4 regions of the Nocardiopsis coralliicola genome follow, and region 1 is predicted to be linked to each of the others. Evidence: riboswitches for the same ligand, from Rfam matches in the RefSeq annotation. Region 1 holds a riboswitch; each other region holds the start of a gene.
What was found. A riboswitch is a leader RNA that binds a small molecule or an ion and turns the genes downstream of it on or off. The one in region 1 is predicted to bind cobalamin.

Region 1 (4,497 bases):
GGCCTGGTCGCCGGCGTCTGGTTTCCGCCGCTGGCGGTGCTGACGGCGGGCGCGCTCACCGTCTACTTCGTGCTTGCGGCGGGCGCGCACATCCGGGTCCGGGACTTCGGCCGCAACTTCACCGCCAGTCTCGGGATGCTGGCGATCTGCGCCGCCGTCTTCGCGTTCACCCTCGCGGTGGTCTGACCCGGACGCGCTGGCACCGGCCGGCCCGGCACGGACCGCCGACCGGCCGGGGCCGGCACCATGGCCCGCGTCGCACCGCAACCTGGGGTCAGCCGAATGACGAAGACGACGAGGGCCTGACGCGGACCGGGAAGGGCGGCCGCTGCCGGCGCGGCAGCGGCCGGGGTTGTGCTGGTCGCGGGGCAGGCCCACGGCGTTAAAGGCAAGGGCGGCTTCGCCGGCCGCTGTTGCGCTTGTCCGACGCACTGACCAGCTGCCACCCGGGCCACCTGGGCGCGGGAGCCTGCGCTCCGAGCCGTCCCGTCCGCTCCAGCCCGCGAACAGTGGAAACTCTGGCCGCGCAGCGGCCGGGAGCGGCGGGACAGAGCGGAAAGACCGCCGACGAAGCCGCCCGCTGCCTTGGTGCTCTACGCCGAACCCGCGGTCGCCTGGCTCCCGCCGACCACCCCGAGGGTTCGGCCATCCTCGCGCCGCCAGCCACGGGTAGAGCGCCGGAGCAGCGCGGGCCCGCGGCGGCAGCGCGTCACCGCAGCACGCAGTCTCCACAGGTGCCCATGCCCGGCAGCCGGTAGTAGAGGCAGCAGCTGCGCCGCTGGTAGGGGGTCGGAGGGGAGGCGCTGAGCGGTGCGTGCCAGTCGATCGCGTCGGCAAGGTCGGCGTCCGCGAGGACGGCCCGTGCGACCGCTTCCGCGGCTCCGGCGGCCTCGGGGCGCTGCCGGGCCACCATCTCGGCTGCCGCGGCGACCGAGGAGGCCGCGTTGCCGCGCAGCACGGTCGGCGAGACGGGGGCTGCGGCGCGGAAGGCCGTCGACGCCGGCGCCAGCAGCCCCGCCACGTAGAACCGCGCCACCGCCGCGCCGACCGCGCGGGGCCCGCGGCCGTGCGCGACATCGCCGGGGCCGCCGGCCACCAGGAGCTGCAGCGGGCCGCCCGCGGGATCCGCCCACCGCAGCGCGGCGGGGTCCGGGACGGCGCCGTGCAGTGCCGCCGTCGCCACCGCCGGGCTGAGCAGGCGCGCGGCGACACTCTGGAACAGCACGGACGCCGCGACCCGCGGCTCCACCCTCGCCACCCCCACCCCGGCGCGTTCGGCGAACGCCCGCCGGGTGGCGGCGATCCGCGGGACCAGTTCGGCGCGGCTCCACAGCGCCTCGACCGGCCGGCCCGTCCCCGCTTCTGCGGGGACGGCTGAGAAGAAGCCGCCGAGCGACGCGGCATCGGTGAGTGCTGCTGCTGCGGAGCCGCCGCGTGACCGGCCCATCAGGTCCTGGTGCGGGCGGGGCCCTGGGGTCCGGGCCGGTGCCTTCCGGGGCGGCGCTGTGTACGGCATGGGGCGGCAGGTCCTTCCGTGTCGCCTCGGCCCGGCCGGCGGCCGGACGCGGAGCAGACCGGTGGCCTCATCCGTGCGTCCATGCGTGCCATCCTCTCGCGGGGAGATCCGCCCCGGGTGTCGAGGACGACGGCGGTGAGTCTCCTGGCTCGCGGGTCATCGCGCGGTCCCTGCCTTCCCGCCCGGCGGCGGTGGCGTCTGCGGGGACCGGCTCTCCGACTCACAGTGGCGGGACCGCGCCGGATTCGCACCGGCTTCCTCGTCTCCGCCGTCGTTGCTGTTCGGTACTGCACCTCTCGGTGCACGGTGTGTGCTGCCCGGCCACGTCCGGCCGCGCAGCCACATGATCGCACGGTCAGTATTTCCCCAACCCTGCGCCTCCCCGTGTTAGCCGCGGGGCGCACCGGTTACGGCCACCCCGAGGCCGCCCGCCGCATGCCGGGAGCCGTCCCGGCGTGCGCGGGCACAGACGCAGCGAGCACGGAGGTGGCACGGTGCAGTTCGGACTCAAGCTCATGGCGGAGCAGTACGGGCCCCGGGAACTCGTCCGGCAGGCAGTGCGGGCCGAGGAGGCGGGCCTGGACTTCGTGGAGATCAGCGACCACTTCCATCCCTGGCTCGACAGCCAGGGCCACTCGCCGTTCGCCTGGTCGGTGCTGGCGGCGATCGCCGAGCGGACCGAGCGCATCCGGCTCGGCACGGGTGTCACCTGCCCGACCCTCCGCTACCACCCGGCGCTGGTGGCGCAGGCGTCGGCGACGGTCGCGCTGCTCGCCCAAGGACGGCACTTCCTCGGGGTCGGCGCGGGGGAGCGGCTGAACGAGCACGTCGTGGGGCTGGGGTGGCCGCCCGTCCACATCCGCCACCGGATGCTGGAGGAGGCGCTGCACGTCATCCGGCTGCTCTGGTCCGGCGGCTACCACTCCTTCGACGGCGAGCACATCACGCTGGAGGACGCGCGGGTCTTCGATCTGCCGGACACGCCGCCGGAGATCGTGGTCGCGGCGGGCGGCCCGCGTGCCGCCGAGCTCGCCGCCGAACACGGGGACGCACTCTTCGCCAACGAGCCGCGCTCCGACATCGCCGAGGTGTATGCCCGTGCGGGCGGGGGCGGCGCCCGCTACAACGAGGTGCCCCTGGCCGTGGGGCCGGACCGGGACGAGGCGCTGCGAAGGGCGCGCGAGATGATCCGGTTCGCGGCCGGCGGGTGGAAGGTGATGGCGGAGCTTCCGAACCCGGTGAACTTCGACGCCGCATCGGCGGCGGTGACGGTGGACGACGTCGCAGGCATGGTCTCCGCGGGGCCCGACGCCGCGGAGCACGTCGCCCAGGTGTCCCGGTTCGCGGAGGCCGGCTACGACCGCCTCGCACTGCTCAACGCAGGCGGCGACGTCGACGCCTTCCTGGACTTCTACACCGCTGAACTCGCTGAGCCGCTCCGCGCGCTGGCCTGAGGAGGGCCGGTCGGGGAGCGCCCCGGCGGACGGCGCCCGCTCTGCCCGTCCGGCCGGCGGCACGGCAGCAGCGCAGCGCTGAGCACCTGCCGCGCCCTCCGGGCCCCGGTCGAGAGCGTGTCCCGCCCCCTGGAGGGGATTCCGTCAGCGGGGCGCACCGGCGCCCGTGTGCCGTGGCGCCGCTCCGTCCACAGGGTGGGGAAACTCAGTCGGCGGCGGGGCGGGGGACCAGGGGCCAGGCCCGTTCGATGACGGCGCCTGGGTCCTTCGAGCGGCGCAGGTACGCCTCGAAGGAGGCGGCCTGCTCCGAACGCCAGAGCCGCTGCGCCTGGTGCAGGTCGTCGGCGGTCATCGCGGCGAGCTCGGGGCGGGTGGACCCCAGCCGCCAAGCCAGTCGCGCCGCGGCGAGCGCGTCCGCCTCGCAGCCGTGCGCCTCGCCCGGAGCCAGCCGGATCTCGTAGTGCGCGCAGACGTCGACCAGTGTCCGCGAGCCGCGCCGGTACCGGTCGACCTGGCGGTCCAGCACCATCGGGTCGACCACCCGCATGCGCCCGCCGAAGTCGGTGGAGTCGCCGTGCCGCGCCATCTCGCGGTCGATGAGGGTGAGGTCGAAGGCCGCGTTGAACGCGACGATCGGGATCTCCTTGTCGGTCAGCTCGGCGAGTTCCGCGCCGATCTCGCGCACCACCTCGTCCGCGGGCCGCCCCTCGGCGCGCGCCTGCTCGGTGGAGATGCCGTGCACCGCGGTCGCCTCGGCGGGGATCTCCACGCCCGGATCGGCCAGCCAGGTGCGCGTGCGGGTGTCGCCGGTGGCGGGGTCGATGCGGATGACCGCTGCGGTGACCACGCGGTCGGTCTCCACGTCCACGCCGGTCGTCTCGAGGTCGAATGCGGCCATCGGCTTCAGATGCCAGTCGCTCACGTCAACCCTCTCCAGCAGGGGGCTCCCATTGAACCGCACGCTGGAGACGTTCCGTCACGTCCACGTCCCCTCGCGTTACCGGACCGGTCGCGCGTGGGGGGAGGTCCGGTAGCGGTCCGCGGTGATTGAATAACGCTCCGTTCCACAGCCAACGGAGGCCCCGCTGTGCGCCTGCTCCCTCCCCCGTCCAAGCGCCTGACCGCCGTGGCCTCGGCCACCGCCGCTGCCCTCCTCCTCGCCCTCGCCTCCCCCGGCGCGGCCAGCGCAGCCGGCCGCGCCGTCCCCGTCGCCCCCGGAGCCGGCCTGGCCCGCCCCGAAGGCACCGGCGATCCGATGATCAACCTGCTCAGCGTGTCCAGCGCCGAAGGCGCAGCATTCACCTACGCCGACTCCGGGGCGGTCTCCGAGCCCGCGGCGGTCTCCGACCTCGCCGAGCAGACCGACCCCGGGGCGGGCCGGACCGTCGCTGCCGCCGCCAACGGCGGCTACTTCGACCTGGGCGGCACCGAGGCGCCGCTCGGCGCGGCCGTGCGCAACGGCGACCCGCTCGTCTCCCCTTCCGAGGGGTACGAGCACGCCGTCGTCATCGGCGCAGACGGGCGCGG
Region 2 (4,497 bases), on a different contig from region 1:
CCGCCTGGGGGTCGAGCTCGGGCGCGGACGACTCCGCCGGAGCCGCCGCGGGCCCCGCCGCCGCGCGCGGCGGCGGGGCGGCCGGAGCCGGAGCGGCGGATGCCGCCGGCGTCGCAGCGACCGCGTTCAGCCGGCCGTCGGTGCCCTTCAGCGTCGACTTCTCCACGTGCGTCGCGCTCTGCGAGCGCAGGTAGTAGGTGGTCTTGAGGCCCTTCCGCCACGCGCGCCGGTACAGCGCGTCCAGCTTCCTGCCGCTCGGCGCCGCCATGTAGAGGTTGAGCGACTGCGCCTGGTCGATCCACTTCTGCCGGCGCGCGGCGGCGTCGACGAGCCAGGCCGGGTCGAGCTCGAACGCCGTCGCGTAGAGCTCCTTCAGGTCGCCGGGCACCCGGTCGATCGGGCCGAGGCTGCCGTCGTACCGCTTGAGCTCGGCGACCATCGCACCGTCCCACAGGCCGCGCGCCTTCAGGTCGCGCACCAGGTAGGGGTTGACCACGGTGAAGTCGCCGGACATGTTCGATTTCACGAACAGGTTCCGGTAGATCGGCTCGATCGACTGGCCGACACCGGTGATGTTGGCGATGGTCGCGGTGGGCGCGATCGCCATCACGTTGGAGTTGCGCATGCCCTGCTCGCGCACTGCCGCGCGCAGCGCGTCCCAGTCGAGGCGGACGGTGTAGTCGGCCTCAAGGTCCCCGGTGCGCGCGTCGGCGACGAGGCGCTGGGAGTCGACCGGCAGCACGCCGCGGCTCCACAGCGAGCCGTCGAAGGAGGCGTAGGCGCCGCGCTCGGCGGCCAGGGCGGAGGACGCGGCGATCGCGTGGTAGCTGACCTGCTCCATCGACTCGTCCGCGAACTCGACCGCGGCCTGCGAGCCCATCGGCAGCCGCAGCTCGAACAGCGCGTCCTGGTAGCCCATGATCCCCAGGCCCACCGGGCGGTGGCGCATGTTGGCGCGCTCGGCCTCGGGGATCGTGTAGTAGTTCACGTCGATGACGTTGTCCAGCATCCGCACGGCCGTCGTGACCGTGCGCTGCAGCCGCTCGGTGTCGAGCTGCCCGCCGCGCACGTGCTGGGCGAGGTTGACGGAGCCGAGGTTGCAGACCGCCACCTCGTCGCCGGGCGAGGTGTTGAGCGTGATCTCGGTGCACAGGTTGGAGGAGTGCACGACCCCCTGGTGCTGCTGCGGCGACCGCAGGTTGCTGGGGTCCTTGAAGGTGATCCAGGGGTGCCCGGTCTCGAACAGCATGGTGAGCATCCGCCGCCACAGGTCGACGGCCCGCACCGTCCGGTACACCGCGATCTCGCCGGCCTCCGCGGCCCGCTCGTAGCGGGTGTAGCGGGCGGCGAACTCCGCCCCGTAGAGGTCGTGCAGGTCCGGCACCTCGTCCGGCGAGAACAGCGTCCACTTCGCGTCGGCCTCCACCCGCTGCATGAACAGGTCCGGCACCCAGTTCGCCGTGTTCATGTCATGCGTCCGCCGCCGCTCGTCCCCGGTGTTCTTCCGCAGGTCGAGGAACTCCTCGACGTCGATGTGCCACGTCTCCAGGTACGCGCACACCGCGCCCTTGCGGCGCCCGCCCTGGTTGACCGCCACCGCCGTGTCGTTGGCGACCTTCAGGAACGGGACGACTCCCTGGGACTGGCCGTTGGTGCCGCGGATGCGGGCGCCGATGCCGCGGACGGGGGTCCAGTCGTTGCCGAGGCCGCCGGAGTACTTGGAGAGCAGCGCGTTGTCGGAGATGCCCTTGAAGATGGCGGAGAGGTCGTCGTCGACGGTGGTGAGGAAGCAGGACGACAGCTGGGCGTGGCGGGTGCCGGCGTTGAAGAGGGTGGGGGTGGAGGCCATGAAGTCGAACGAGGAGAGCAGCTCGTAGAACTCGATCGCGCGGCCGTCGCGGTCGTCCTCGTTGAGTGCCAGTCCCATGGCGACGCGCATGAAGAACGCCTGCGGCAGCTCGTAGCGGGTGCCCTCGCTGTGCAGGAAGTAGCGGTCGTAGAGGGTCTGCAGGCCGAGGAAGGTGAACTGCAGGTCGCGCTCGGGGTGCAGGGCGGCACCGAGGCGCTCCAGGTCGAACTTCTGCAGCTCCGGGTCGAGCTGGCCGATCCGGACACCGGCGGCGACGTAGTCCGCCAGGTAGCCGGGGTAGCGCTCGGCCATCGCGGTCTGGCCGGCGCTGTCGGGGAAGCCGGAGACGAAGGACAGGGCTTCCCGGCGCAGCGTGCCGAGCAGGAGTCGGGCGGCGAGGTGGGAGTAGTCGGGGTCGTCTTCGACGTGGCTGCGGGCGGCCATGATCAGGGCGAGTTCGAGCTCGGCGTCGCTGATGCCGGGGAAGAGGCCGCGCTGGGCCTCGGCGATGACCGCATCGGCCGATACGCCGGCCAGCCCGGTACTCGCCTCGCGGACCTCGCTGCCGATCCGCGCGGACGGATCACCGGGTGCGTCCGCGGACGCGCTCGGAATGTCGAGGGTCATGCTCGCTCCAACCACCTAGTCGTCGACCGGAGGGGCCGCGAGCGGGCGCAACGGCGAAGCAGTCCGGACCGTGCGGGCACGGCCGGTTCCCCCGATGCACGACGCCCTCCCTCGAGGCCCCGTACTGCGTGCGCGCGGCGCACACCGATGGCAGGTCTTCGGACTCGCGGGCGTGGGACGGCCGAACCGTCCCGCCTCATCTCCGCCGCTTCCCAGGCGCCGTGCGCCCAGTGCTCTGGCGGATGTCGGAGCGCCGCCGCCACAAGGCGCCGGCGCGGCTTCCCGCTCACCGCTGCGGGGCAGTCCCGGACTCGCACCGGGTTCCCTCTCTCGTCGCTTCCGGGGGGCAGCCCCGGTCGCGAACCATCGGCGCAGCGATACTACATCTTGGGTATCCACTCCGCGAACACCGCAAGATCGTGGATTCTCACCGCGGCGCGGCGGCGTTGGGGATTGCCTCCGGGGCGGCCGGGCGCTAGGCTCCGCGGCGATGACGCGACTCCACATCTTCGACCTGGACGGCACCCTCCTGCACGGCACCACGGCGTCGCTCGAGATCGCCCGCGTCACTGGTACCACCCCGGCCCTCACTGTGCTGGAGCAGCGGTTGGCCGCCGGAGAGATCGATACCCGCGCCTTCTCCGCGGAGCTGTTCGGGATCTGGCGCGGCCTCACCGAGGAGCACGTGGCCGCGGCGTTCACGGCCGGGCCCTTCCTCGACGGCATCGCCGGGGTGTGCGCCGACATCCGCGACCGCGGCGAGCACTCCATGGTCATCACCATGTCGCCGGACTTCTACGCACGCCGCCTCACCGCGTTCGGCTTCGACACGGTCGCCGCGTCGGCCTTTCCCGGTCCGCCGTTCCCGGGGCCGCCGGCCCCGGGGGGCATCCTGCGCCCGGAGGACAAGGTGGACATCGCCGAGCGGTTCCGCCGCGCGGCGGGGATACCGCTCGCGGCGTGCACGGCCTACGGCGACTCGATGTCGGACGCGCCGCTGTTCCGGCACGTCCCCAGCTCGGTCGCGGTGAACGGGGACGACCACGTGGCAGGTCTGGCCACGGCGTCCTATCGGGGCCGCAGCCTCACCGAGGCGTACGCGCTCGGCCGCTCGCTGGCGGCCTAGGGCGCGTGGGGCAGGCGGCGTCCACCGCGAGCGGTACCGCCGGATGCCCCCGTCGCACGACCGGCGGGGAAGGCCAGGCGGGCGCTTTTCCTCCTCGCCTTCCCGGCTGAGGAGAACGCCGCGAGGGCGCGCCCGGGCGAGAAGAGCAGCAGGACAGTGAGCCACCCGACACCCCTGCCCCGGTAGCCGGGGCCGGGTGTCTTCCGGAAGCGGGCGTCCACCGCGTGCGGTGCTGCGGGCGCGCCGGCTCGGCGGGAGCCGGGGTGAATCCGTCGTTCCGCTCGGCCGCCGGTCGAGGACGCCGCAGCGGGGCGCGGGCCAGGGCGCAGCGCGGCCGGGCCTAGTCCAGCATCCGGTCCAGGGCGTCCTCGTCCAGACCCAGGTCGACCCGGATGCGGAAGCGGATCCGCAGCAGCTCCATCAGCAGGTCGTGCACGAACGGGGAGACGTCCTGGTGCCGGAAGCGCTCCACACCGAGCGTCGCCCACTCCTGCGCCGCCGCAAGGTCGCCGTGCGCCTGCAGGGTTTCGGTGATGTGGATGAAGGTGGGCAGGTTCCGCGGGCCCTCCCGGTGCAGCCGCGCCAGCTGCGCCTGCGCGTCGGGGCCGCGGTCGAGTTCGAGCAGCGCGCCGGCGAGGAGGGCGCGCGCGTCGATGATGGTGGTGCCGCCGTCGTCGATCGCCCGCTGGTAGGCGCCCGCCGCCCGCTCGGCCTCCTGGGCCATCTCCCACTGCTCGCCGGCGCGGACGAAGAGTTCGGCGCGGGAGATCTCGGAGTCGGCGTCCACCGCGTTGGCGAGCGCGAGTAGCTCTGCGGCGACCGCGGCGTGATCACCGGACTGCACGGCGCGGAATTCCAGGCGGTCCAGATCGGCCGTCGTCACCCGTGTCACTGC
Region 3 (4,497 bases), on a different contig from region 1:
CGATCGGACCGCACACCGCCACGAGCACACCGGTGACCAGGGACGTCGTCACGAACATCAGGGCGCGGAACCGCTGCACCGGAAGGCCCATCCCGACGGCGATCTCCTCGCCGAGCTGCAGGACGTTGAGCGCGGGGACCGCTGCCGCCACCCCGAGCAGGGCCAGTCCGACCGCGGCCGCGGCGAGCGGCAGCGTCGCCCACGACGTCCCGGCCAGGCCGCCCATCGTCCACCGCTGCACCTGGGCGGAGATGTGCGGGTTGCCGGAGGCCAGGATCGCCAGGCTGGCCGCCGCTTGGCAGACCTGGCCCACCACCACACCCGCCAGGATCAGCCGCATCACCGACATGCGCCCTTGCGTGCGCGCCAGCACGGACACGGCGAAGAGCGTCGCCAGCGCGCCGAGGAACGCCGCGAACGGCAGGGTCAGCGCACCGAAGACGCTGATGCCGGTGACGACCACGGCGACCGCTCCCAGGGTCGCGCCCGAGGAGATGCCGAGCAGCAGCGGGTCGGCGAGCGGGTTGCGGACCAGCGTCTGCAGCACGCCGCCGACCGCGGCCAGCCCCGCTCCCACCAGCGCCGCGAGCAGCACCCGCGGCGCGCGGGCCTTGAGGACGATGGCCTCGTGCGCCGCCGGCCAGTCGGGGGTGACGAGGCCCGGCGCGGCCTGGTGGGCGGCGATGCGCCAGGTGTCGGCGAAGGACACGTCGACCGAGCCCGCGATCACGCCGAACGTGGCCGTGACCGGGAGCGCCGCGAGCAGTACCGGCAGGAGGAGCCCGAGGGGGACGCGGCCGCGCGCCGCGGCACCGCTCCGGCGCGCGGGCGGACCGCCGCGCGGCGCGGGGCCCGCTCCCCTTCGGGCGGTCGCGGTCAGAACGCCTCCGGGTGGAGCTGCTCCGCGACGTCCTCGACGGCGCCGCCGACCCGGTTGCCGACGACGGCCGAGGTCAGCGGCAGTACGGCGAAGCGCTCTTCCTGGACGGCCTCCAGGCCGGACAGCAGCGGATCGTTCTTCACCGCCTCCTGCTTCTCCGCCAGGGGCGTACCGCCGTAGTCGTAGAAGAGGACCGCGTCCGGCTCGCGCTCGGCGGCCTGCTCCACGGAGACGTCGCCGAACACGTCGTCGAGATCGGCGAAGACGTTGCGGCCGCCGGCCGCGGTGACGATCTCGTCGCCGATGCCCGCGCCGCCGGAGGTGAAGATGGTGCCGTCGAGGCTGTCCACGACCAGGACGTCGACCGGCTCGGTGCCTTCCAGGGACTGCTCGACACCGGCGATCTGCTCGTCGATTCCGGCGACGACGTCGTCGGCGCGGTCCTCGACGCCGAAGAGGGTGCCGACGTTGCGGATCTCGGTGGCGACGGTGTCCATGGTGACGTCGCCGGTGCACTGCTCGATGTTGGCGTAGGTGGTCATACCCGCCTCTTCTAGCTGCTCGCGGCCGCGCCCCTCGTTGGCGTCGAACGCGCTGCCGGCGTAGCCGCCGTAGACGAAGTCGGGCTCGGCGGCGAGGATCTCCTCGAACGAGGGGTACTGGTCGGCGAGGACCGGGATGTCCCCGTAGGCGTCCTCGTATTCGGGGAGGACGGCGTCGTCGAGGAAGGCGGTGCCGGCCATCCGGTCCTCCAGCCCGAGGGCGAGCATGACCTCGGTGGTGTGCTGGTTGAGGGTGACGGCCCGCTCCGGCGGCGCGTCGACGGTGACCTCGTTCCCGCACTCCTGCACGGTGACCGGGAAGCCGTCGGCTGCCGCGCTCTCGCCGGGGGCATCCCCTGCGCCGCAGCCGGCGAGGAACAGGGCGGCGCCGGCGGCAAGGGCGGGCGGGGCGAGGCGGCGGGGGGCGAGGCGGGCGGATCGGTGCACGTCTGGTCCTCTTCCGGGAGTCCGGACGCGGTGCTCCGAGGCGTCGCGCGGGATGCGGCCGGCTTCCCGGCACACCCCGGGCCCACCCGGGGTCCGCGCCCCTGGTCGACGATCGCGACGGGTCAGTCTCCTGACTCCCGGATCACCGCCTCGTCCGGCCTTCCCGCGCTCCGCGCAGTGGCCTCCGTCGGACTCGGCTCCCCGGTCACAGTGGCGGGACCGTGCCGGATTCACACCGGCTTCCTGGCTCCCGTCGCTCCCTCACCCTAGACGCGGCAAACCAGCCCAGACCGGTCGGGGCGCGGAGAACCCCGCCAGGCCCGCGGTCCAATGGCCGGGGAGCCCTGGTGCGGGTTCCACCCGATACGGCTCGTTCCCCACCGGAGCAGCCGGCCCGAACCGAACCCCCCCCCGGTGCCGTTTTCCGGGAATGACCGCCCACTCCAGGCGGAGCCGCCGGTCATTCCTTGTTTTCCAGGGATTCCAATGCCGCAATTGCTTGAATGGACGTTCGAGACATGTGGCGATCATTCTTGTGTGGCGATCGCCCCATCGGGGCACTGTGGTTGTACACCCGCGACGCTGTCCGCAAGGAGACCCCCGATGAACAGGCCCTGGGAGATCGATCCCACCGCCGCATTCCAGCGGCGATTGGGGAAATCCGCACTCGAACTCGGCGAGAGCAGGACCACGCCGGACTGCCCCGATCTGTGGGAGTTGAGCAATGGCGATGTGGCCGTGGTGGGCCGCGACGCGACCGATCTCTACGCCCACCGCCTCCCCGAAGGATTGAGTGTCGGCACAGACGAGCGCCTCGTCGTGATACCCGGCGCTATGCTCCGCGCCGCGAAGAAGGACATCCCGGATGCATGACCGCTTCGCCTCCCTCTCCGGCCGGACTCTGGACCGGCCGGAGTACCACGCTGACCTGGCGCGGGAATTCGCCGCGCACTCCGGAACCCTCTGGAAGCTGGAGCGCGCCCAGCACTTCTCCGAGGTCGGCGATCCCGCGTGGGATGCCTTCCTGGCGGGCGACTGGGAACGGGTGCTCGCGCTGTTCGAGCTGGATCGGGAGCCAGCGGCGCAGGAGGTCGCCGCCGAAGCGGAGCGCGGAGCCGAGCTGCGGCGCCTGCGCCTCGTGGAGCACCCACCGAGCCCCTACCTCCGCTGGGAGATGCACAGCCTCCGGGTCTTCTCCGAGAGCGGGCGCCACATCAGGGTTCTCGACGCGGCGAAGGCCGCCGGCCACGAGACGGGCGGCCCCCTGCCCGAACTCCTGATCCTCGGCGCAACCCTGCTCTACAACGTCCGCTATACGGAAGACATGGAACCCATCGGCGCCGTCCGCATTGACGACCCCGCGGCGGTTCACGACATGGAAGTCCTGGTCGCCGGCCTCTACGACCGGGCCGAGCCCGTCCAGGAGTACTTTGCGCGAGAAATCGCCCCCCTGGGCCCACCGGACCCGCCTCAGTGACTCGACTCCCCCGCTCCAGCACCGCCGCCCGATCCGTCCGCTCCGCGTACCAGTCCGACACGGGAGCACTGCGGCGGTCCATGATCGCTGCGCTCAGCACCGTGGTGATCGCGGCGGCAGCACTGGTGGTGGCGTCACCCCTTGGGCTTTCTGTATTCCGCGGTTCTGATGGGGAATGGCAGCGTCTCAGCGCAATTGGGCAGACGTACGGGGCCATTTCTGCACTGATCGCCGCAATCGCCCTCGCCGGAGTGATCGCCACCCTGGTTCTGCAGTCCCGAGAGAATCGGCGCGCCGTCCAGGAATCACGCCGCCAGGCGATGAGCGACCTGCTGATGATGGCGATGGACGATCCCGACCTGGACGAATGCTGGGGCCCGGTCCCCACCGCTGAAGACGCGAAGACGCGGCGCCAGCAGCTCTACGTCAACATGATCGTCACTCAGTGGGGCGTCTCCTACGAAACCGGCGCCATGCCGGAGAAGCGGCTCCGTGCGGTGGCACGGGAGATGTTCTCCGCCCCTCCGGGCCGCGCCTACTGGGAAGCGGCGCGGGAGCAGCGCCTCGCGGTCGTCACCGAGGGCCGCCTGGGACGCTTCAACCGCATCCTGGACGAGGAGTTCCACCGGACCCCGCCGCTTCGTCCGGCAGCGCCGGTGACGCGGCACCCTCGGCTCCCGCACGCCGTCGGCATCGCCGGGCTTGCCGTGGGGGCCGCTGCCGCGGCCGGGTACATCGTCCAGCGCGCGGTGCGGCGGCGCCCCCTGTCGTGAACGCTCCAGGGGGACGGTGAAGCCGCAGCCCCGGGCACTCGGCTGAATCCCCGGGGCTGCGGCGGCGCCCGCAGCCCCGGGCACACCGGCTCAGCGCTGCCGCTGCCCAGCCACGCCGCGATCCGGTGCACAGCCGGCTGGCGGGACCCGGTGCGCCGCTCGCTTCGCCCGCGCCCGCCGCGGGTCCGGCGCCCTCCCTGCTCAGAGAGCCCTCGACGGCGTCCGACGCACCGCCGTGCCGGACGGCAGCACCCCCGCACGGTTGACAAGAACTCGCCCTTCGGTATCTACTTTCCTATTAGAAAGTAGTTGCGAACGGACAGGAGCTCACCATGGACCCCGACGCCACTCCGCTCGACCAGGCCGCCGAAGCCCGCC
Region 4 (4,497 bases), on a different contig from region 1:
GGGGGCGGTGGTTTCCACGGCGATGCGGGTGAGGTCGCCGCCGTGGCTCCGGAAGGCAGCGGCGAGGAGCTGTTCGGTTTCCAGGGTGACGCCGTGGACGACGAGGCGGCCGCCCGGAAGGAGCGCGTCCAGGCACGTGTCGAGGACGCCCGGGCGGGTGGCGCCGCCGCCGATGAAGACGGCGTCCGGGGCGGGGAGGTCCGGCAGCAAGCCGGGAGCCCGGCCCTGGACGACCTGGAGGCCGGGCACACCGAGGCGGCCCGCGTTGCGGGCGATGCGGGCGGCGCGGCCGGCGTCGGCCTCGACTGCCGTTGCCGTGCAGGCCGGGTGGGACCGCATCCACTCGATACCGACGGCGCCCGAGCCCGCGCCGATGTCCCACAGGTGGGCACCGGGCGCCGGCGCCAGCCGGGCCAGCGCCGAGGCGCGCAGGTCGCGTTTGGTCAGCTGCCCATCGTGCTCGAACGCGTCGTCCGGAAGCCCCGCCAGCAGTCCGTACGCCGGCGGCCCGGCACACTCCACCGCGAGCACGTGCAGTGCGGGCAGCTCCGGGGGCGCCGCAGCCCAGTCCGACGCGGTGCCCGACGTGCGCGACTCCCGGTCCGCACCCAGGTCGCCGAGTACCGTGAGCGTGCTTGCCCCGTAGCCCGCGGAGTCGAGCAGGCGGGCGACGCCGGCCGGGGTCGACGCGTCCGCGGACAGCACCAGCAGCCGGTGCCCCGGGGAAAGGTGCCGCAACACCAGGCGAGGGTCGCGTCCGACCAGGGTGACGACGGTGCAGCGCTCCGCCGGCCAGCGCATCCGCGCCCGCGCGAGCGCCACTGACGACAGGGCCGGCTCCACCTCGACGGCGTCCGGTCCGAGCAGGTCGATGAGCGCGGTCGCGATCCCCGACACCAGCGGGTCGCCCGAAGCCAGCGCGACCACGGAGCGCCCGTGCACCGCGCCGAGCAGGTGCGGCAGCCCTTCGCGCAGCGGTGACGGCCAGGGGCGCCGGTCCTGGCCGGGGGAGTCCGGCAGCATCGCCAAGTGGCGGCGGCCGCCCAGCACGGCACCGGCGCCGAGCACACGCCGGCGCAGCCGCTCGGGCAGGCCCGCCCAGCCGTCCGCTCCGATGCCGATCACGGTCACCGCGGCGTCCCCCGCTTCCGAGGAGTCTCCGGCTGCGGCAGGTCCGCGGCCGGGTTCCGGTGAGGTCCCCGCGGCGCACCCTGCGCTGCCGGCGCTGCCGCGAGCGTCCTGCGCCGCCCCGGCCTCCGCTGCTTCCTGCGTCTTTGCGGCGGCGTTCCCGGTGCCGCCGGCGGGGAGGGGAGGGCGCTGATCAGCCGTCATGGCCCTGACGTTATCGTGGCGGAGGCGTGGGGTGCCCCGATCGCCCACCTTTCGTACCGTCCCGGAGGACGGGCGGGAGATGCGGCGCGAAGGGGAGAATCTGGGAAGCCGGTGAGAGTCCGGCACAGGCCCGCTGCGGTGAACTGGGCCCCTTGACAGGGGACCCGGCCAGTCCGAAGACCGGCCCCGCGCCTGTTCCACCCATGGCGCAACGAGCGGGAGCCTCCCATGCCATTGCGGGCATCGCCCTATCCGTTTTCCGCGATCGTCGGCTGCGACACCGAGCCGCTCGACGACCTCGGCCTCTCCCTCGCCCTGACCAGTGTCTCCCCGGAGATCGGCGGCGTGCTGGTGCGCGGCGAGAAGGGCACCGCCAAGTCGACCGCGGCCCGCGCGCTCGCCCCTCTCCTCCCCGCCATCGGCGTCTACCAGGGCGACCGCTTCTCGGTGGACCCCGGCGACCCCGCCCAGACCTCGCCGGACGGCCCCTTCGAGCCCGGCACGCCGGTGGAGAGCCGGCCGGTGCGCCTGGTCGAACTTCCGGTCGGCGCCACCGAGGACCGCGTCCTCGGCTCCCTCCACCTCGAACAGGCCCTCTCCCGCGGCCAGGTCGCCTACGAGCCCGGCCTGCTCGCCAAAGCCCACCGCGGCCTGCTCTACGTCGACGAGGTCAACCTCCTCCACGACCACCTCGTGGACCTGCTTCTGGACGCCGCCGCGACCGGGCGCGCGTCGGTCGAGCGGGACGGCTTCTCCGTCGAGCACCCGGCGCGCTTCCAGCTCATCGGCACCATGAACCCCGAGGAGGGCGAGCTCCGCCCGCAGCTCCTCGACCGCTTCGGTCTCACCGTCGAGGTCGCCGCGCCGGCCGACCCGGCCGCGCGCGTCGAGGTGGTGCGGCGCCGGATGGCGTTCGACGCCGAGCCGGAGGCGTTCACCGAGCGCTACCGGCCGGCCGAGAAGGCGCTGGCCGAGCGGATCGCCGCCGCGCGGGACGCCGTGCGCACGGTCCGGCTGTCCGATGCCGCCCTCACCAAGATCGCCGAGGTATGCGCCGCGTTCGAGGTCGACGGGCTCCGCGCCGACCTCGTCACCGCCCGCACCGCTGTCGCGCACGCTGCCTGGGAGGGCCGCGGCGCCGTCACTCGTGCCGACATCCGCCGCGCCGCCCTGCTGGCTCTGCCGCACCGGCGCCGCCGCGCCCCGTTCGACGCCCCCGGCCTGGACGAGGAGCTGCTCGACCGCATCCTCGGCGACGACGAGCCCGAGCCCGACCCGCCGCAGCCCGAGCCGGAGCCCGACCGCCCGGACGGCGGCCCCGACGACTCAGCGCCGCCGGAGGCCCCGGAGGGCAGCGAGCAGGAGTCCTCGGACGGAGGCGAGGAGGACAGCGGCCCCCAGGCCCCGGCACCGGAGAACGGTCCCGGAGCGGACAACGACACCCCGCCCGACACCCCGTCCGGCGACACCTCCGAGCCCGAGGAGGAGGCCGGCCAGCAGCCCGCTCCCGGCGCGGCACCGGTCGCCGCGGAGAAGCCGTACCGCCCGCGCACCTTCACGGCGCGCGGCACCGGCGCCGGCGCTGACGGCCGCCGCAGTCGTGCCCGGGGCACCCGCGGGCGCCGGGTCGGCGCCGTGGAGCCCGGAGCCGGGAGCGGGTCGGCGATCCACCTGGTGGAGACGGTGCGCACCGCCGCGACGCGTCCGCGGGCCGGATCCGGCGGAGACACCGCCTCCGAGCCGGGCGGCGCCCCGGGCGGGCGGCCCCTGCAGATCCGGCCGGGCGACCTGCGGGTTGCCGTCCGCGAGGGGCAGGAGGCCAACCTCGTCCTGTTCTGCGTCGACGCTTCGGGCTCCATGGCCGCGCGCAAGCGCATGGCGGCGGTGAAGACCGCGGTCCTGTCGCTGCTGCTGGACGCCTACCGGCGGCGCGACAAGGTCGGCCTGGTCACCTTCCGCGGCAGCAGCGCCGAGCTGGCGCTGCCGCCGACCCGCTCGGTCGACATCGCCGCGGCCCGGCTCGACGCACTGCCCGCCGGCGGCCGAACGCCGGTCGCGGAGGGACTGCTGGAGTCGGCGCGGGTGCTGCGCCGCGAGCGGCTGCGCGACCCGCGGATGCGGCCGCTGCTGATCCTGGTCACCGACGGCAGGGCCACCGGCGGCCGCGGCGCCGTCGCCCGCGCGCTCCAGGCCGCCGACCACGTCGCGGGCATGGGCGTCACCTCGGTCGTCGTCGACGGCGAAGCCGGCCCGCTGCGGCTGGGCCTGGCCGCGAACCTGGCCACCCGCCTCGGCGCCGACCACCTCCCGGTCGCCGAGGTCGACGCTGCCGCGCTGGGCGCTGCCGTCCACCGCGGCACTGCCGCCGACCGCGCCGGCGGGCCGACGGCCATGGGCGGTGCGGCATGACCGTGCGGGCGGCGCGGCCACGGGTGTTCCCGGCTTCCGCGGCGGCTGTCCGCGCGGCGGTGCGGCGTTCCGCGGGCGGCGCGGTTCCCGAGACGCGCCGCCGGACCGCTGTCCCCGCCAGGCGCGGCGCGGCCGCGCCTGCCGTGCGGGTATCCGAGACCTCCGCGGCAGGTCACCGTGGAGCCGCAGAGGGCTCCCGCTTCCGTGCGGCTGCTGAGACGGAGAGGCCCTGGGGCGCCGGTGGCCGCGGGGTCGCGGTCGGAGAACGGTCGGCGTCCCCAGCAATCCAGGGCTGCTGCAGACCCCACGCAGGCATCAGCGGCCGAGCGGTGCCCGCCGGCGGCAGCGCCGATCTGCCGCGCCACCGCACCGCCGGCGATGGTCGGGCCCCGGATGCGCGTCCACCGGGCAGTCCCCGCGAACGTCCGGACGCCCGCGGCCTCGGGTCCGAGGCCCCAGGGCCGTCGAATCCCAGGGTGGCGCGAGGCGGGCCCGGGGCTCCCGAGCGCGGAGCGCCCGGCTGCGCGGGCGCCCGGTTCTCCGCCTCGAATCCGCTTCCGCACTCCTGCACACCCTCCGCACCACCGCGCCGAACACCGAAGGGCAGGGCCGCCTGATGCCGCAGGGACAGCCGAGCAGCGTTCCCGACGACGGGCTCACCACGCGGCAGCGGCGGAACCAGCCGCTGTTCGCCGTGCACACCGGGGACGGGAAGGGGAAGTCGACCGCCGCGTTCGGGCTCGCCCTGCGCGGATG

Region 2: another riboswitch for cobalamin. It lies ahead of ACYVGT_RS06705 (ribonucleoside-diphosphate reductase subunit alpha); the one in region 1 lies ahead of ACYVGT_RS11440 ((2Fe-2S)-binding protein).
Region 3: another riboswitch for cobalamin. It lies ahead of ACYVGT_RS06325 (ABC transporter substrate-binding protein); the one in region 1 lies ahead of ACYVGT_RS11440 ((2Fe-2S)-binding protein).
Region 4: another riboswitch for cobalamin. It lies ahead of ACYVGT_RS06370 (VWA domain-containing protein); the one in region 1 lies ahead of ACYVGT_RS11440 ((2Fe-2S)-binding protein).

What each region holds. Positions count from the first base shown of each region.
Region 1 is NZ_BAAGXT010000012.1:56,918-61,414, reverse strand. Features, by position in the region: gene ACYVGT_RS11445 (DoxX family protein) at 1-186, shown strand, start outside; gene ACYVGT_RS11440 ((2Fe-2S)-binding protein) at 710-1,447, opposite strand; cobalamin riboswitch at 1,634-1,804, opposite strand; gene ACYVGT_RS11435 (TIGR03557 family F420-dependent LLM class oxidoreductase) at 2,011-2,970, shown strand; gene ACYVGT_RS11430 (exonuclease domain-containing protein) at 3,176-3,892, opposite strand; gene ACYVGT_RS11425 (phosphodiester glycosidase family protein) at 4,058-4,497, shown strand, end outside.
Region 2 is NZ_BAAGXT010000006.1:3,108-7,604, reverse strand. Features, by position in the region: gene ACYVGT_RS06705 (ribonucleoside-diphosphate reductase subunit alpha) at 1-2,476, opposite strand, end outside; cobalamin riboswitch at 2,609-2,859, opposite strand; gene ACYVGT_RS06700 (HAD family hydrolase) at 2,967-3,602, shown strand; gene ACYVGT_RS06695 (hypothetical protein) at 3,943-4,494, opposite strand.
Region 3 is NZ_BAAGXT010000005.1:151,658-156,154, reverse strand. Features, by position in the region: gene ACYVGT_RS06330 (FecCD family ABC transporter permease) at 1-766, opposite strand, end outside; gene ACYVGT_RS06325 (ABC transporter substrate-binding protein) at 877-1,869, opposite strand; cobalamin riboswitch at 1,973-2,169, opposite strand; gene ACYVGT_RS06320 (hypothetical protein) at 2,473-2,742, shown strand; gene ACYVGT_RS06315 (DUF6879 family protein) at 2,735-3,346, shown strand; gene ACYVGT_RS06310 (DUF6082 family protein) at 3,427-4,119, shown strand; gene ACYVGT_RS06305 (hypothetical protein) at 4,452-4,497, shown strand, end outside.
Region 4 is NZ_BAAGXT010000005.1:162,913-167,409, forward strand. Features, by position in the region: gene cbiE (precorrin-6y C5,15-methyltransferase (decarboxylating) subunit CbiE) at 1-1,131, opposite strand, end outside; cobalamin riboswitch at 1,400-1,535, shown strand; gene ACYVGT_RS06370 (VWA domain-containing protein) at 1,561-3,741, shown strand; gene cobO (cob(I)yrinic acid a,c-diamide adenosyltransferase) at 4,358-4,497, shown strand, end outside.